Regions from separate parts of the Fundidesulfovibrio sp. YSD1 genome, predicted to be linked through region 3. Evidence: predicted binding sites of a transcription regulator. Region 3 holds the regulator's gene; each other region holds the start of a gene.
What was found. The regulator sigma-54, encoded in region 3, starts transcription at its own class of promoters, with help from an activator protein. The targets are predictions, from matches to a motif close to CTGGCACGGNNNNTGCTT.
Positions count from the first base shown of each region.

Region 1: a site for sigma-54 is predicted at 2,404-2,421, ahead of ACZ5V4_RS02970 (PEP-CTERM sorting domain-containing protein). Genes of this name have one in related genera too.
Region 2: a site for sigma-54 is predicted at 2,273-2,290, ahead of gabT (4-aminobutyrate--2-oxoglutarate transaminase). Genes of this name have one in related genera too.

Region 1 is NZ_AP043666.1:621,067-626,146, reverse strand. Features, by position in the region: gene ACZ5V4_RS02980 (nucleotide sugar dehydrogenase) at 1-1,140, shown strand, start outside; gene ACZ5V4_RS02975 (glycosyltransferase family 2 protein) at 1,226-2,137, shown strand; gene ACZ5V4_RS02970 (PEP-CTERM sorting domain-containing protein) at 2,466-3,311, shown strand; gene ACZ5V4_RS02965 (ThiF family adenylyltransferase) at 3,671-5,080, opposite strand, start outside.
Region 2 is NZ_AP043666.1:3,012,724-3,017,803, forward strand. Features, by position in the region: gene ACZ5V4_RS14050 (ABC transporter substrate-binding protein) at 1-808, opposite strand, end outside; gene gabT (4-aminobutyrate--2-oxoglutarate transaminase) at 878-2,200, opposite strand; gene ACZ5V4_RS14060 (sigma-54 interaction domain-containing protein) at 2,620-4,365, opposite strand; gene ACZ5V4_RS14065 (response regulator) at 4,503-5,080, opposite strand, start outside.
Region 3 is NZ_AP043666.1:148,819-153,898, reverse strand. Features, by position in the region: gene ACZ5V4_RS00805 (PTS sugar transporter subunit IIA) at 1-30, opposite strand, end outside; gene rapZ (RNase adapter RapZ) at 41-928, opposite strand; gene ACZ5V4_RS00795 (PTS sugar transporter subunit IIA) at 1,043-1,495, opposite strand; gene hpf (ribosome hibernation-promoting factor, HPF/YfiA family) at 1,495-2,031, opposite strand; gene rpoN (RNA polymerase factor sigma-54) at 2,073-3,512, opposite strand; gene ACZ5V4_RS00780 (KdsC family phosphatase) at 3,706-4,266, opposite strand; gene ACZ5V4_RS00775 (CTP synthase) at 4,263-5,080, opposite strand, start outside.

The DNA of each region.
Region 1 (5,080 bases), 470 kb from region 3:
GTGGACGAGGCCGAACTCGCGTCCGTTCGGGTGGAGTACACCAGCCAGCCCGAGGCCCTGCGCGCCTGCCGCCTGATCGTCGTGGCCGTGCCCACGCCAATCGACGAGACCCTCAACCCGGACCTGAAGCCCGTGGTGGGGGCCACCTCCGCCGTGGGCGCGAACCTCTCGCCCGGGGCCCTGGTGGTGTATGAATCCACCGTCTACCCGGGGCTCACCGAGGAGGTCTGCGTGCCCATCCTGGAGAAGCGCTCCGGGCTTCGCTGCGGCGAGGACTTCTGGGTGGGCTATTCGCCCGAGCGCATCAACCCCGGCGACAGGGTGCACACGCTGAAAACCATCGTGAAGGTGGTGGCCGGGCAGACCCCCGAGGCCACGGACCTCCTGGCCCAGGTCTACGGCACGGTGGTGGAGGCCGGAATCCACAAGGCCTCCTGCATCAAGGTGGCCGAGGCGGCCAAGGTCATCGAGAACACCCAGCGCGACCTGAACATCGCGCTGATGAACGAGCTCTCGCGCATCTTCGCGCTCATGGGCATCGACACCCTGGAGGTGCTCGAGGCCGCCGGGACCAAGTGGAACTTCCTGCCCTTCAGGCCCGGGCTCGTGGGCGGGCACTGCATCGGCGTGGACCCGTACTACCTGACGTTCAAGGCCCAATGCCTGGGCTACCACCCCCAGGTGATCCTGGCGGGGCGGCGCATCAACGACTCCATGGGCGCGTGCGTGGCCCAGCAGGTGGTCAAGCAGGCCGTGGGGGCCGGGGCCGCGCTGCCCGGGGCCCGGGTCGGCGTGCTCGGCCTGACCTTCAAGGAGAACGTGCCGGACCTGCGCAACACCAAGGTGGTGGACGTGGTGCGCGAGCTTCAGGCCTACAAGGCCCGGGTGCTCGTGCACGACGCCGTGGCCGACCCGGAGGAGGCCCGGCGCGAGTACGGCATCGAGCTTCTGCCCATGGAGGCCATGACGTCCCTGGACGCCCTGGTCCTGGCCGTGCCGCACAGGGCCTACGCCCGCCTGGACGCGCGGGCCCTGGACGCCATGTTCAGGCCCGGGGCCGCGCGGCTGGTGTTCGACATCAAGGGCTTCCTGGACGCCGCTTCCCTGCGCGAGGCCGGGATTTCGGTCTGGAGGCTGTGAGGAGGACGCGCCGCTCGTTGCGACGCGGGCGGCCGGGGATTCCCCCACGCTTCGGGAACAACGACGGGAACCGGGGACACGCACCATGAACGCGAACGCTCCGAAGAGGACGTGGAGCGAGGGCGACGGCCTCGTGTCCGTGATCATACCGTGCTACAACGCCGCGAAGTTCATCGGGCGCACGCTCGACAGCGCGTACTCGCAGCGGGGCGTCTCGCTCGAGGTCGTGCTCGTGGACGACGGTTGTACGGACGATTCGGTCGGCGTGGTCAAACGCCGCTATCCAAACACCGCCGTCTTCAGGCACGAGAACGGCGCGAACAGGGGCTACGCGCGATCCGTCGCGCTGGCCGTGTCCAGGGCGCGCGGGGAGTTCATCGCGTTCCTGGACGCGGACGACCTCTGGCTCTCCGGCGAATACCTCCTTCGGCAAGTGGACGAACTGAGGCGCAGGCCCGAATGCGTCCTCTCGCTGATGAACGGCTTCGCCATCGACCAGGACGACAACATCCTCTGGAAATGGAACGACGAGAGCGTCTATGAGGACTTCGACAAGAGAAGCATCCTCCAGAACTGCTTCATGCTCACGGGAGCCACGGTGGTGCGGCGCGAGGCGCTGCTCGAGGCGGGCGGCGTGGACGTCGCGCTCCAGGCCATCGACCACGACATGTGGATCAGGCTCTCCGAGCTTGGGGATTTCGCCGTCATCCCCGAGCCCCTCTTCGGCTACCGCCAGCACCCCGGCCAGATAAGCCACCGCCGCAAACAGTGGGAGGACGGCTTCGCCATCATGCGCAAGACGGCCGGGCGCGGCTTCTATTCACCCGGGGAAATACGCAGGCGCAAGGCCGTGCTGCATTACCGTCTCGCCCAGCACGACCTGGCCACCCGCAGGTACCTCTCCCTGGCCGGGCATGGCCTTGCGGCCGTGGCCTGCGATCCGCAAAGGGCCTTCTCCCAGGCCTGGCGGTTCCTCCTGCGCAAGCTACGGGGCTGAGCCCGCCCGGGTTCCGCCCCGGCCCGCAGTCCGTTCCTCCTTTCCTTCGCCTTTCCGGGCGTTTTCCCCAGGCTGCGGCGCGGCCTGTCCCGCTCGCCGCGCCGCGCGCGAAACTTTCTGAAACATGGCTCCAGGCAAGGGCTGGCGAGCCTTCCCGGGGTGGCCTTGTAAGGTTTTACCGATGGAAAGTGTCGCCGCCCTTTACATCGGGGGAGCACGAGGGGGGTGTTTGAGGGCAATGTCTTTTGATTTCAGCATGATACAGGCTGGCATTGATTGTGCTTAGAAGGAGGCAATTCGGAAATCAATTTCGGAGGAGGAAAAAACCATGAAGCGGTTAGCACAACTCAACGGAATGCTCCTGGCCCTGCTGCTCCTGGCCAGCACGGCGTTCGCCTACCCGGTCCTCGGCCCCAACCAGAACGAGATCGAGTTCATCAACTTCGAAAACGTCTACCACCAGGTCGGCGGACAGTGGGTCGCCCGCGGTCCCAACGACACCCTCGCGATCGGCGACGTGTTCGTGGGCATCATCAGGGCCCAGACCATCACCAACAACGGCGTCCCCGTTTGGAGTGCTGACGAAGTCGGCGCCCCCGGCACCCTGGACACCCTGACCGGCTACTTCATCAACACGGTCACCGGGTTCGACGTCCCCAACAACGTCATCTTCCTGGGCGCTTCCAGCGTCGACCCCCTGAACACCGGCGTGTTCACGGCTCAGGACTTCACTGACGGCGTGGTCATGAAGCTCTTCACCGACACCCAGACCGTGATGAACCCCACCACCGTGCTGGGCGGCATCGCCAGCGCCACCGACGGCGCCCTGTGGGCCTCCCTGTCCCTCAACGGTGGCTACTGGTGGAGCGACGCGGCCCCGCAGTTCGGCTCCTCCGGCCCCATCGGCGAGAACTGGTTCGGCTTCAACGTGGTGGACGGCGTCCTGGGCGGCCTGCAGAAGATCAACGACCCCCTGGAAACCCTGTACAACCTCTCCGTGGACATCTACGGCGTGTCCCGCATCAACTTCAACACGGTCGGCGGCACCACCGGCGCCTGGCTGTTCGCCAGCAACGACCCCGCGACCCTGGCCACTCCCGAGCCCGCTACCCTGCTGATCATGGGCTCCGGCCTGCTCGGCCTCTACGGCGCTCGCCGCCGCCGCAAGGCCTAACGACGGTCAACCAGCAACCAACCCAAGCCGGGGGAGGGCAACCTCCCCCGGCTTTTTCGCGCGCCCGAGGGCGGAGAGAATCGGGGCGCCGCCCCGAACCCCGCCAGGGCTTTGCCCTGGACCCAGCAGGGGGATGATCCCCCTGCGCCCTCTACAGCTTGGCGTCGGTCACCGGATGCAACGAAATGGGCCGCCCTCCTGGCTGGAAGCGCGCTTCCAGCCAGGAGGGCGGCCATATTTCATGGTGATGGTGAAACCCGCGAAGCTGTCGCCGGGTCCAGGGGCAGGCACTGCCCCTGGCAGGTGCAGGACGGAGTCCTGCCGGGTTCCAGGGCGGAGCCCTGGGAAGGTCCGGCGGATCAGTCCAGGATGGCCGACTCCAGGGGGCGCCTGGGCGTGCCGTAGCGGATGGGCTTGGCGTAGCCCGCGCGCAGGAGCATCACCGGCCACAAGCCCTGGCCGAGGCCCGGGAAGAGCGCCTCGAAGCGCGGCCAGACCCCTTCGAGCAGGCGGCGGTGCGCCTTGGAGAAGGCGTCCGGGCCTTCGAGCCTCCAGCGCAGCCAGAAGAGCGTGATGGCGGTCATGGGCTGGGCGGCCAGGCCCAGGCGCGTGGCTGCCAGCCAGAAGCGCTGCATGGCCATGCCGCCTTCCACGAAGCCCTTGGCCGTGGGCTGATCCGTGCAGGCCAGCGCGGCCAGCGGGCTTGCCTGGATGGCCATCTTCGAGTGCATGGCCACCATGCGCCCGACCCCCAGGAGGTTGGCGGCGCGCATGGCCTTCCAGGGGCGCGTGGCCCGCAGGAAGACTTCCCCGGCCGCGCCCGCGTAGAGGTTCTTGAGCGGCAGCCCGTCGGGGATGTCGCCCCCGTCGGGCGGGTCGAAGCGGGTCATGCTCATGAAGTATTCGTGCAGGTCCTGGCGCTCCACGCGGATGCGGTCCGCCAGGTAGACGAGTCCGGCCAGCTCGCGCAGCTTCTCCGGAGCGTCCAGGAGGAAGAGCTTCATGGGGCTCGCGGCCCGGGCCAGGGTCTCCTGGCAGAAGGGCTCCACGCGCCTGCGCCTGGAGTAGGGCCTGCGGTTGGTGCAGCGCGCCCAGATGGAGTCCGCGAGCGGGTCGGCCTGCCTGGGGGCGGGCTCGAAGCGGATGTCCGCCAGGAGGTTTTCGTCTTCCGGGTCGGGGCAGAGCGCGGCGGAGGGCGAAAGGCCCAGGCCGGGGGCGGCCGTGACCACGTTCTGCACGGCGGCCCCGCAGGCGATCACCGAGGCCAGCTGGCGGAAGTTGAAGAAGCTCGAGTCCTCGCGGGGCTCGAGGAAAATTTTGAGTGAGCCGTCCTCCAGCGTGAACCGCCACGGCTGGCAGTTGTCGCCCGAGGGAGCCTGCTGGGCGGCCTGGGCCAGCCAGGCCAGTTCGCCGGGCGAAGGCGCGGCGTCCGAGGGCAGGCGCGGCCCGGGCTCGGGGGGCTCCTGGCGGATGTTCTTGCCCTCGCCGCCCAGGATCACCGCGCGCACGAACCAGAGCTTGGCGCGTTGCAGGGGCGAGGCGTTGCCCTTGCGCGGCCGGGCGGTGCGGATCCGTCCGCCCAGGGGGTCCACCTGCATGGAGAAGGGCGCAGGCCTGACGCCGGGCCGCCCGGTCAGGAGGCGCACGGCCTGCGTGGCCGCGAGGCCGGCGCAGAGCAGGCAGGCGATGGTCAGCGACGGGCCGCGCCCACGCTCCAGGCTCACGCGCGCGGGGTCTATCTGGCTGATGTGCAGCCCGCGCGGGGCCAG
Region 2 (5,080 bases), 880 kb from region 3:
CGTGGCCGCCGCCGCTGGCCAGCACCACCTTGGGGTTGACCTTCATCTCGGCCATGGTGTTGGTGAGCAGGATGGCGTCGGCCGCGTTGGAAACGAGCATCACCACGTCGGGCTTGGCGGCCTTGAGCTTGGTGACCACGGGGGTCAGGTCCGTGGCGGTGGAGGGGTAGGGCTCGTCCAGCACGATCTCGTAGCCGTCCTTCTTGGCCAGGTCGCGCCACTTCTCGGCGAAGCCGGTGCCCCAGTCGCCGTTCTCGAAGACGAAGGCGATGGACTTCATCTTCTGTCCGGTCTCCTCCTGCATGTCCTTCAGGAAGCGGAACTGGTCGCGCACCCACCAGGAGTCCTTGGCCGCGATGCGGAACACGTACTTGAAGCCGCGCTCGGTGATGGTGTCGCGCACGGCCACCGGCACCACGAAGGGCACGGCGTAGCGCTCGGCCACCTGGGTGGCGGGGTAGGTCACGGCGGAGTTCCAGCAGCCGGTCATGATCTGCACCTTCTCGGTGTTGATCAGGCGCTCGGTCTCGGTGACGCCGACCGTGGGGTCGGACTTGCTGTCCGCGTAGACCAGCTCGAGCTTGGCCCCGCCGAGCGACTTGATGCCCCCGGCGGCGTTGATCTCCTCAACGGCCATCTCGCGGGCCTGCTTGCCCTGCACGCCCACCGAGGCCGAGGGCCCGGAGAGCGGCTCCACGTTGCCGATCTTGACGGTTTTCTGGGCGAAGGCCTGGCCCGAGAGGCCCGCGGTAAGCACGGCCGCGGCGATGAGTCCGGTCAGTTTTCTGCCGAAAGACACCCTGTTCATGCGTCGCTCCCTTCGTTGACTGTTGTTCGGGGTAGTTGCCGAGCCTCGGTTGTGGTGCGCGAACCCTCCCTACAGGCGGCCCTTCGCGAGCTCCTGGAAGCCTTCCTCCAGGATGGCCAGGCCGCGTTCGAGCTGTTCGTCGGTGATCACCAGGGGCATGAGCGTCCTGATGACGTTTCCGTGCGTACCGCAGGAGAGCAGCAGAAGCCCCCTGTCCACGCAGAATTTGGCCAGGGCCTTGGCCTGGGTGGTGGCCGGGGTCTTCTTCTCGCGGTCCGTGACGAGCTCAAGCGCGCGCATGGGGCCGAGCCCGCGCTGCTCGCCGATGACCTCGAAGCGCGAGGACCAGTCGATGAAGCGCTGCTCCAGCTTCTCGCCCAGCACGCGGGCCTTCTCGAGCAGGCCCTCCTCCTCGAAGACCTCGATCACGGCCAGGGCCGCGCGGCAGGAGAGCGGGTTGCCGCCGTAGGTGCCGCCCGTGCCGCCCACCTGGGGGGCGTCCATGATCTCGCGCTTGCCCACCACGCCGGAAATGGGCATGCCGCCGCCCATGCTCTTGGCCACGCAGGTGATGTCCGGGACGACGCCGTGGTGCTCCATGGCGAAGTACTTGGCGGTGCGGCCGAAGCCGGTCTGCACCTCGTCGGCCACGTAGACGATGCCGTTGTCCGCGCAGATGGCCTTGAGCCGCTCGAAGTACTTGGCGGGCGGGGACACGAAGCCGCCCTCCCCCAGCACCGGCTCGGCCACCAGGGCGGCCACGTTCTCGGCGGCGGTGTAGCCGATGAAGAAATCCTTGAGCAGGTCCGCGCACTGGGCGTCGCAGGTCTCGCGCTTCTGGCCCACGGGGCAGCGGTAACAGTAGGCGTAGGGCATGCGGTAGACTTCGGGGGCGAAGGGCCCGAAGCCGAACTTGTAGGGCTTGACCTTGCTGGTCATGGTCATGGTCAACAGGGTGCGGCCGTGGAAGCCGCCGTCGAAGACGATCACGCCCTGGCGGCCGGTGAAGCTGCGGGCGATCTTGACCGCGTTCTCCACGGCCTCGGCCCCGGAGTTGGCGAACAGGGCCATCTTCTCGAAGGAGCCCGGGGCCAGCCGGCAGAGCTTTTCCGCCAGCTTGATGTAGGGCTCGTACATCACGATGTGGAAGCAGGTGTGGATGAACTTGTCGGCCTGGTCCTTGATGGCGGCCACGACCCTGGGGTGGCAGTGGCCCACGTTGACCACGCCGATGCCGCCCGCGAAGTCGATGAGTTCATTGCCGTTCGCGTCCGTGATGAGCGCGCCCTGGGCCTTGGCTGCCACGTAGCGGGAGGCGTTGAAGGGGCCTTTGGGAACGTAGCGGTCGCGCAGCGCCAGGAGGTCTTCGGCGGATTTTGTCTGTTGTCCCACGTTTATTCCTCTTTGAAGGAAGGTTTCGGTCGGGGCCTCTGCTTCACCTTTTTTGTAAAAGGCGGAAGTGTTGAGCAAGAAGCAAGCCAGACTCTCGCGGGGGCGTTGTGCGTGTGATTAAGAGGGGTTACGCGACCGGCCTCCTGCCTGTGCCAGGTGTTTTGAGTTGATTCTGAATCATGAATTCAAGCTATTCTCATGATCCCGGGACGTTGACTTTGATTCAATAGTGACTCATGTCAGAATTGACATTATTAGAAAAACATGCGCGCCACAGGAAAAAGAAGGGCGTCCGGAAAGGGAGGCCCCTAAATGTCGCCCTCGCCATCCTGCCAGCTATTGCCAACACTTGAGGGCATCCTGAAACGACGTTCGGAAAATCTTTCGTTATTGAAGACAAGGCTTGATCCAAAAATGAATCAAACCTGCCGGATGCCGTACTTCGCCATCTTGCGCACCACCGTGGACTGGCTCACGCCCAGAAACGACGCCATCTCCCGCGTGGTCCGGCAGCGCGCGGCCGCCTGGCGCAGCACGCGGATGCTGGCCTGGTCGGTGGTTTCCGAGAGCTTGCGCGTGGCGGCCTCCTGCCCGGCCGAGCCGGACGGGCCAGCGCCCAGGGCCTCCTCCACGGCGGCGGTCAGGTCGTCTCCCTCGCTCATGACGAAGGCCTTCTGGATGATGCCCACCAACTCGCGCACGTTGCCCGGGAAGTCGTAGGACTCAAGCAGGCGCATGGCCCGGGGCGAGAGCCGCTTCTGTTTGCCGTAGCGAGTGTTGCACCCGGCCAGGTAGAACTCGGCCAGGCCGAAGATGTCCTCGCGCCTCTCGCGCAGGGGGGCGATGCGCACGATGAAGGTGTTCAGCCTGAAGAAAAGGTCCTTGCGAAAACGCTTCTGCTCCACCAGGCGCTCCAGGTCGCAGTTGGTGGCGGCCACCACCCCGCACTCCACCAGCTTGGACTCGGCTCCGCCCAGCCGCCAGAGCTCGTGGTCGTCCAGGTATTTGAGCAGCTTGGCCTGCACGGACAGGGGGATGTCGCCCACCTCGTCCAGAAAGAGCGTGCCGCCCTTGGCCAGCTCGATGAGCCCGGCCTTGCCCTGCTTGAGCGCGCCCGTGAACGCCCCCTTCTCGTAGCCGAACAGCTCGGCCTCGAAGAGGTTCTCGGGCACGGCCGGGCAGTTGATGGGGATGAAGGGCTTCTGGGCGCGCGGGCTGTTCACGTGCACGAACTTGGCCAAAAGCCCCTTGCCCGTGCCCGATTCGCCAAGGATCAGGATGCGCGAGGCGTCCATGCGCGCGAGCTTCAAGAGCGCGTGCAGGCAGTGGCGCATGGACGGGCTGTCGGCCACGATGTCCTTCTGCTTGAGCTCCAGCATGGAGAGCTCGGCAAGCTCGTTGCGGTACTTCTCCTCGACCTTGCGCGCGTTCTGCAAGCCCTCGCGCAGGGCCGAGAGCTCGGTCACGTCGCGTTCGTTGACCACCACCAGCGAGATGCCCCCGGCCTCGTCCAGCACGGGGGAGCCCGTCACCAGGAGCTGCTTGCCGGTCTTCGAGATGTACTGGAGGATGCTGAACTGGCGCTTGTAGCGCAAGACGTCCAGGGTCACGGACTGGTCTACGAGGTTCTCCTCGATGATGCACTTGATGTTGCGCCCGATGTAGTCCGAGGCGTCGATGGAGTTGAGCCGCTGCGACTCCCGGTTGATGTCCAGGATGGTGCCCCCGCCGTCGCAGATCCAGATGCCCTCGGAAACGGAGTCCAGCACGGCGCGAAGCGATATCTCGGGGGCGGGCAGGGGGGCCGTCTCCGCCTCGCTGACCAGGGCGGCGGCCCCAACCACCGCGCCTTCGCGGCGCACGGGCCGGATGTCCACCTGCACCTTGCGCCCGCCCGCGCTCATGCAGAAGGACGGCTCGCGCATGGTCCCCGCCAGGCAGGCGCGCAGGCCCAGGGCGATCTCGGGCAGGGTCTCGGGGATGGCCGCCCCGGAAGAGAGCGCCTCATCCAGGCCGAGAAGCCGCCTTGCGCGGGAGTTGAAAGAGACGACGCGGCAGTCGGAATCGACGGTCAAAAGGCCGCGCCCGAGGCTCTGCAGGATGTCCTCGGGGAAGAACGGGGCCTGGGATGTGTTCGCCGGGTGCAACGCGTTCGTCGCGGCCATAGATTAGGGAATGCCTTGAAAAATGAGGGCATGCAACGATTAACTCGTGTCCGTTTTTTTCAGAAATGAAAGAAACCGGGAGAGGCGGGAGTGTTGCGCCAAGAGAAACGGAGCGATCAAGAAGGAAATGCCCCGGTTCACTCCTTGAAACGGTAGCCCACGCCCGTCTCGGTGTGCAGGTGCCTGGGCCGGGCCGGGTCCTTCTCGATCTTCTGGCGGAGCTTGTGCACGTGGATGCGCACGTAGTGCTCCTGGCCCTGGCTGTGCTTGCCCCAGACCTCGCGCAAGAGCTGCCCGTGCGTGACCACCTTGCCCGCGTGGCGCGCCAGGAAGGCGAGCATCTTGAACTCCGTGGGCGTCAGGTGCACCTCCCGGCCGTCCAGGCTGACCACGCGGCCCTCCAGATCGATGACGAGGCCGCCGAACGCGTACCTGTCCGGCGGCGAGGCCTCCCTCGAGGACTCGCGGCGCAGGAGCGCCCTGATCCTGGCCGCGAGCTCGGCCAGGCTGAAGGGCTTGCTCAAATAGTCGCTCGCGCCCTTGTCCAGGGCGCCGACCTTGTCCTGCTCGCCCCCGCGCACCGAGAGCACGATCACCCGCGCCCGCGTCCAGGGCGGCAGGGACTCGAGCACCTCCTCGCCGTCCATGTCCGGCAGGCCAAGGTCCAGGAGGATCACGTCCGGGTCGCGGGAAGAGGCCATGGCCAGGGCCTCCC
Region 3 (5,080 bases):
GGGGGCGTCGGTCGGAGTAATCTTGCTCATCGTTGAAATATCAGCCTTTTTCTATATGGCGGTGTTCCAGCGACACCGTGTAACCCGCCTTGCGCAAGGTGTCAAAAACCGCCTCGGCCGTGGCCACGGAGCGGTGCCGCCCGCCCGTGCAGCCCAGGGACACGGTCAGGCGGTAGCGGCCCTCGCGCGCGTAGCGGGGCACCAGGTCCAGGAGGAACTCCTTGAGCCTGGGCAGGAAGGTCCTGCCCTCCTCCGAGCCCAGCACGTACTCCACCACTGCCTGGTCCTGCCCGGAGAGCGGCTTGAGCTCCGGGTCGAAGTACGGGTTGGGCAAAAAGCGCAGGTCCATGACCAGGTCGGATTCCGTGGGGATGCCGTACTTGAACCCGAAGCTCATGATGTGGATCTTCATGGCCGGGCCCTGGCCTTCCAGGAACTTCCACTTGTCCTGGAGCTGGCGGCGCAGGTCGTGGATGGAGAAGCCCGTGGTGTCCATGACCAGGTCGGCGGCCTCGCGCAGCGGGGCCATGCGCCTGCGCTCCTCCTCCACGGCCTCGCCCAGGCCGTAGCCCTCGGACTCGAAGGGGTGGGGCCTGCGCGTGGTGGCGTAGCGGCGCATGATCTCCTGGGTGGACGCCTCCACGAACACGATCTGCGGCGAGTCGCCCGCGGCCCTGAGATCGGCGATGGCCGGCTCCCAGCCCGTGACGAAATCGGCCTCGCGCAGGTCCATGCCCAGGGCCAGGCCCCGGTAGCGGTTGGCCCCCTGGCCCTTGAAGAGGCTCACGAGCTTGGGCATCAGGCTGGCGGGCAGCCCGTCCACGCAGAAATAGCCCAGGTCCTCGAAGACGTTGAGCGCCGTGGACTTGCCCGATCCGGACAAGCCCGAAATCACGACGACCGGCAGGTCGGCACCAGCACCCGGCATAGCCCAGCTCCTTGTGAAAAGTCCCCGCACGCTTTCGCGGGCGGGGACTTCCTAGCACGACATCGGTCCGGTTGCATGACGGAAGCGGCCGCGCCTTCCCGAGGCTTCACGCCATCAGGAATGGCTGGCCAGTACCCGCCAGAGGCCGTCCTGGTCCTGGGCTTCGAGGAAGGACTCCCTGAAGCCTTCGTCCGAGAGCAGCCTCGATATCTGCGCGAGGATGCGCAGGTGCATGCCCGCCACGTGTTCCGGGGCGAGCACCAGGAAGAATATCCTGCACCGCTTGTGGTCCAGGGCCTCGAAATCCACCCCGGACTTGCTGCGGCCGACCACGATGACGATCTCCCCCAGGGAGTCCATCTTTCCGTGCGGGATGGCCACGCCGTCGCCGATGCCCGTGGTGCCCAGGTTCTCCCTGTCGAGCAGGACCCTCAAGGCTTTTTTCGGGTCCACGTCCGCGAAGGCTTTCGCCACGGGCGCCACCAGTTCGGCCAGGACCTCGGGCTTGTCCGAGGCCTTGAGGTCGTCCAGCACGAAATCCCTGCGCAGGAACTCTCCCAGCCGCATCAGAGGGATACTCCAGGGTCGATCAGGCCGTAGTCGGCGTTCTTGCGCTTGTAGATCACGTTGATGCGCTCGCTCTCGGAGTTGAAGAACACCAGGAACTCGAACTTCATGGCGTCGAGCTGCAGGGCGGCCTCTTCCACGCTCATGGGCTTCGGGTTGTACTTGTCGGACTCCTCGATGGAGCTGACCTTGCCCTCGGCCATGCTGACCACGCCCATGGTCACGGAGGCGGAGGCGGCCTTGCGGCGGTCCTTCATCTTCTCGCGCATCTTGCGCATCTGGGCTTCGAGCTTGTCCGTGATCATGTCGATGGTGGAGTACATGTCGTCGGAGCGCTCATGGGCGGAGATGTGCATGGCGTCGGCGTCGATGACCACGTCCGCGATCTGGCGGGTCTTCTCCACGGAGAGGGTGACCACGACCTCGGCGTTCTCGGCGTTGGGCATATATTTGTTGAGCTTGTCGAAACGCTTGCCAGCGTATTCGCGCAGACCGGGAGACGGCTCGAAATTCTTGAAATGGAAAGCGATGTTCATGATATCCTCCGGAAATGGCCGCTTTGGACGATGCGGCGTTTTTACAGGACTTCCTTGCGCTTGGACGAGGACTCGATGCCCATGGCCATGCGGTACTTGGCCACGGTGCGCCGGGCTATGTTCACCTGAAGCTTCTGCTTGAGGATGTCCGCGATCTGCTCGTCGCTGACGGGCTTTTTCGGGTCCTCCGCGGCGATGAGCTGCTTGATGAGCGCCTTCACCGACTCGGAGCCCACGCTCGACCCGTCGTCGAGCTCCAGGGCCGAGTTGAAGAAGAACTTCAGCTCGAAGATGCCATGGGGGGTGGCCACGTACTTGCTGGTGGTGATGCGGCTGACGGTGGATTCGTGCATGCCGATGTCGTCGGCCACGTCCTTGAGGATCAGCGGCTTCAACTTGGTCACGCCTTCCTCGAAGAAATCGCGCTGAAACTTGACTATCGATTCCAGCACCTTGAACAGCGTGCGCTGGCGCTGGTAGAGGCTCTTCATCAGCCACTGGGCCGAGCGCATCTTGTCCTGGAGGTAGTCCTTGTCCTTGCCCGTGCCGATGCGGGACATGTCCTCCATGTAGTACGGGGAGAGCTGGAGCTTGGGCAGGCCGTCCTCGTTGAGCACGATGACGAAATCCTCGCCGTACTTGTACACGTAGGCGTCCGGGCTCACGTAGACGGGATCGGATCCGCTGAAGTGCGAGCCGGGCATGGGGTCGAGGGACTGGATGATCTCAAGGTATTCCTTGATGTCCTCCAGCGTGATCCTGAACTTCTTGGCCAGCTGCTTGTAGCGCTTCTTCTCCAGGTCCTCCAGGTGGTCGCGGACGATCTCCAGGAGCACCGGGTCCTTGTAGCGGTAGACCTCCAGCTGCACCAGCAGGCACTCCTGCGGGGTGCGGGCGGCCACGCCCACGGGGTCGAAGCGCTGGAGCGTGTAGAGAACCTTCTCCACCATGGCGGGCTCCACGGCGCAGTCGGCCGCGATGTCCTCCACGGACTCGCCCAGGTAGCCCTGGGCGTTCAGGTTGCCCACGATGCCCTCGGCCACGCGGCGCTCTTCGGGCGTGAAGGGCGAAAGATTGATCTGCCAGGCGAGGTGGCCCTCCAGGGAGGGCTTGGAGGAAAGCCTGGCCTCGAAGGACATGCCCTCCTCCGGGGCCTCGTACTCGCGCACGGTGGCCTGGCGGGAGGTGGAGGCGAAGTCGCCGATGTAGTCGTCCCACTCGGCGGTCTTGAGCAGCTCGCGCTGCATGGCCCCCTCTTCCTGGGTGGCGTCCGGCGCGTGGGAGTCTTCCGCGATGGTGGGCTCGGGCCGGTCGTCGTCCTGGTAGGTCTCCTCCAGAAGGGGATTCTCGAGCATCTCCTTCTGGACGGTCTCCACCAGCTCCAGCCTTGAGAGCTGCAACAGCTTGATGGCCTGCTGCAACTGCGGAGTCATCACCAGTTGCTGCGAAAGCTTGAGTTGCTGTCTGAGCTCAAGAGCCATGCGCGCTCGGTACCTCTCGGTCGGGTTCAGGGGCTAGCAAGAAAAATGCCGGAAACACCTAATCGGCAACGGCGGTTATGCACTAAAAGAGGGAACGTGGCAAGACTTGACGCGGTTTCTCCGCAAGGCCCAAGGGTGCGCCGGGCGGTTTTGCAGGTCGCAAGGGGAGCAAGGCGGCGTTTTCGGGGCCGTTTCAGCACGACCAGCGGTCCCAGATGCCCGAAAGCAGGCCCTGGGCCAGGAGCAGGAACCTCGCGGCCTCCCGCACCGCCCCGTGCCCCCCGGGCCTGCGCGACACCCACTGGGCCAGGCGCAGCACCTCGGGCTGGGCGTCGGAGGGGGCCATGGGCAGGCCCGCGCGGGCCATCACGGACGCGTCCAGCCAGTCGTCGCCCATGTAGGCGGCCTGCTGGGCCTCCAATCCCTTCGATTCCAGAATGCCCTCGAACACGGGCAGCTTCTTCAGGTGCCCGCCGTGGAACTCGCGGATGCCGAGTTCGCGCATGCGGTGCTCGGCCTGGACGTTGCCCAGCCCCGAGATGACCGCCACCTCGATCCCGGCCTGCATGAGGAGCTTGAGCCCCATGCCGTCCTGGACGCCGAAGCGCTTGAAGCCGACGCCGTGCTGCGAGGCCCCGTCGTGCCAGACGCCGTTGTCCGTGAGCACCCCGTCCACGTCCAGGACGAGGAGCTTCACGGACCTGGCCAGGCCCAGGGCCCGGCGGTTGACGCCGGGCCTGACGGGCCGCCTCACTTGCCCTCGCGGGCGGCCTTGGAGGCCCTGATGAACTCGCGGAACAGCGGGTGCGGCTTCATGGGGTTGGACTTGAACTCCGGATGGAACTGGCAGCCCAAAAACCACGGATGCCCGGGCAGCTCGACAACCTCCACCAGGGACTCGTCCGGCGAGAGCCCGGAGAAGACCATGCCCTTCTCCTCCATGCGCGCGAAGTAGGCCTTGTTGAACTCGTAGCGGTGGCGGTGGCGCTCCTCGATGTTGGCGGCCTGGTAGGCCTCCATGGCCGCGGTGCCGGGCTTGACCACGCAGGGGTAGGCGCCCAGGCGCATGGTGCCGCCCATTTCGGAGTCCACGTCGCGCTTCTCCACCTTCTTGGTGCGGAAGTCGTACCATTCGCGCATCAGGTAGATGATCGGGTCGGGGCTCAGGCGGTTGAACTCCTCGGAGTTGGCCTCGGGCAGGCCGAGCACGTTGCGCGCGAACTCGATGCAGGCCAGCTGCATGCCCAGGCAGATGCCGAAGAAGGGAACCTTGTTCTCGCGGGCATACCGGATGGCCGCGATCTTGCCCTCCACGCCGCGCGAGCCGAAGCCGCCGGGCACGAGGATGCCGTCCATGCCCGCCAGGCGCTCGGCCACGTTGGCCGGGGTGACCTCCTCGGAGTTCACGTAGACCAGGTCGACCTTCACGTCGTTGGCCACGCCGCCGTGCACCAGGGCCTCGTGCAGGCTCTTGTAGGCCTCCTTGAGGTCCACGTACTTGCCCACGATGCCGATGGTCACCTCGCCCTTGGGGTGGGCGAGCTTCCTGCACAGGTTCTGCCAGGGGT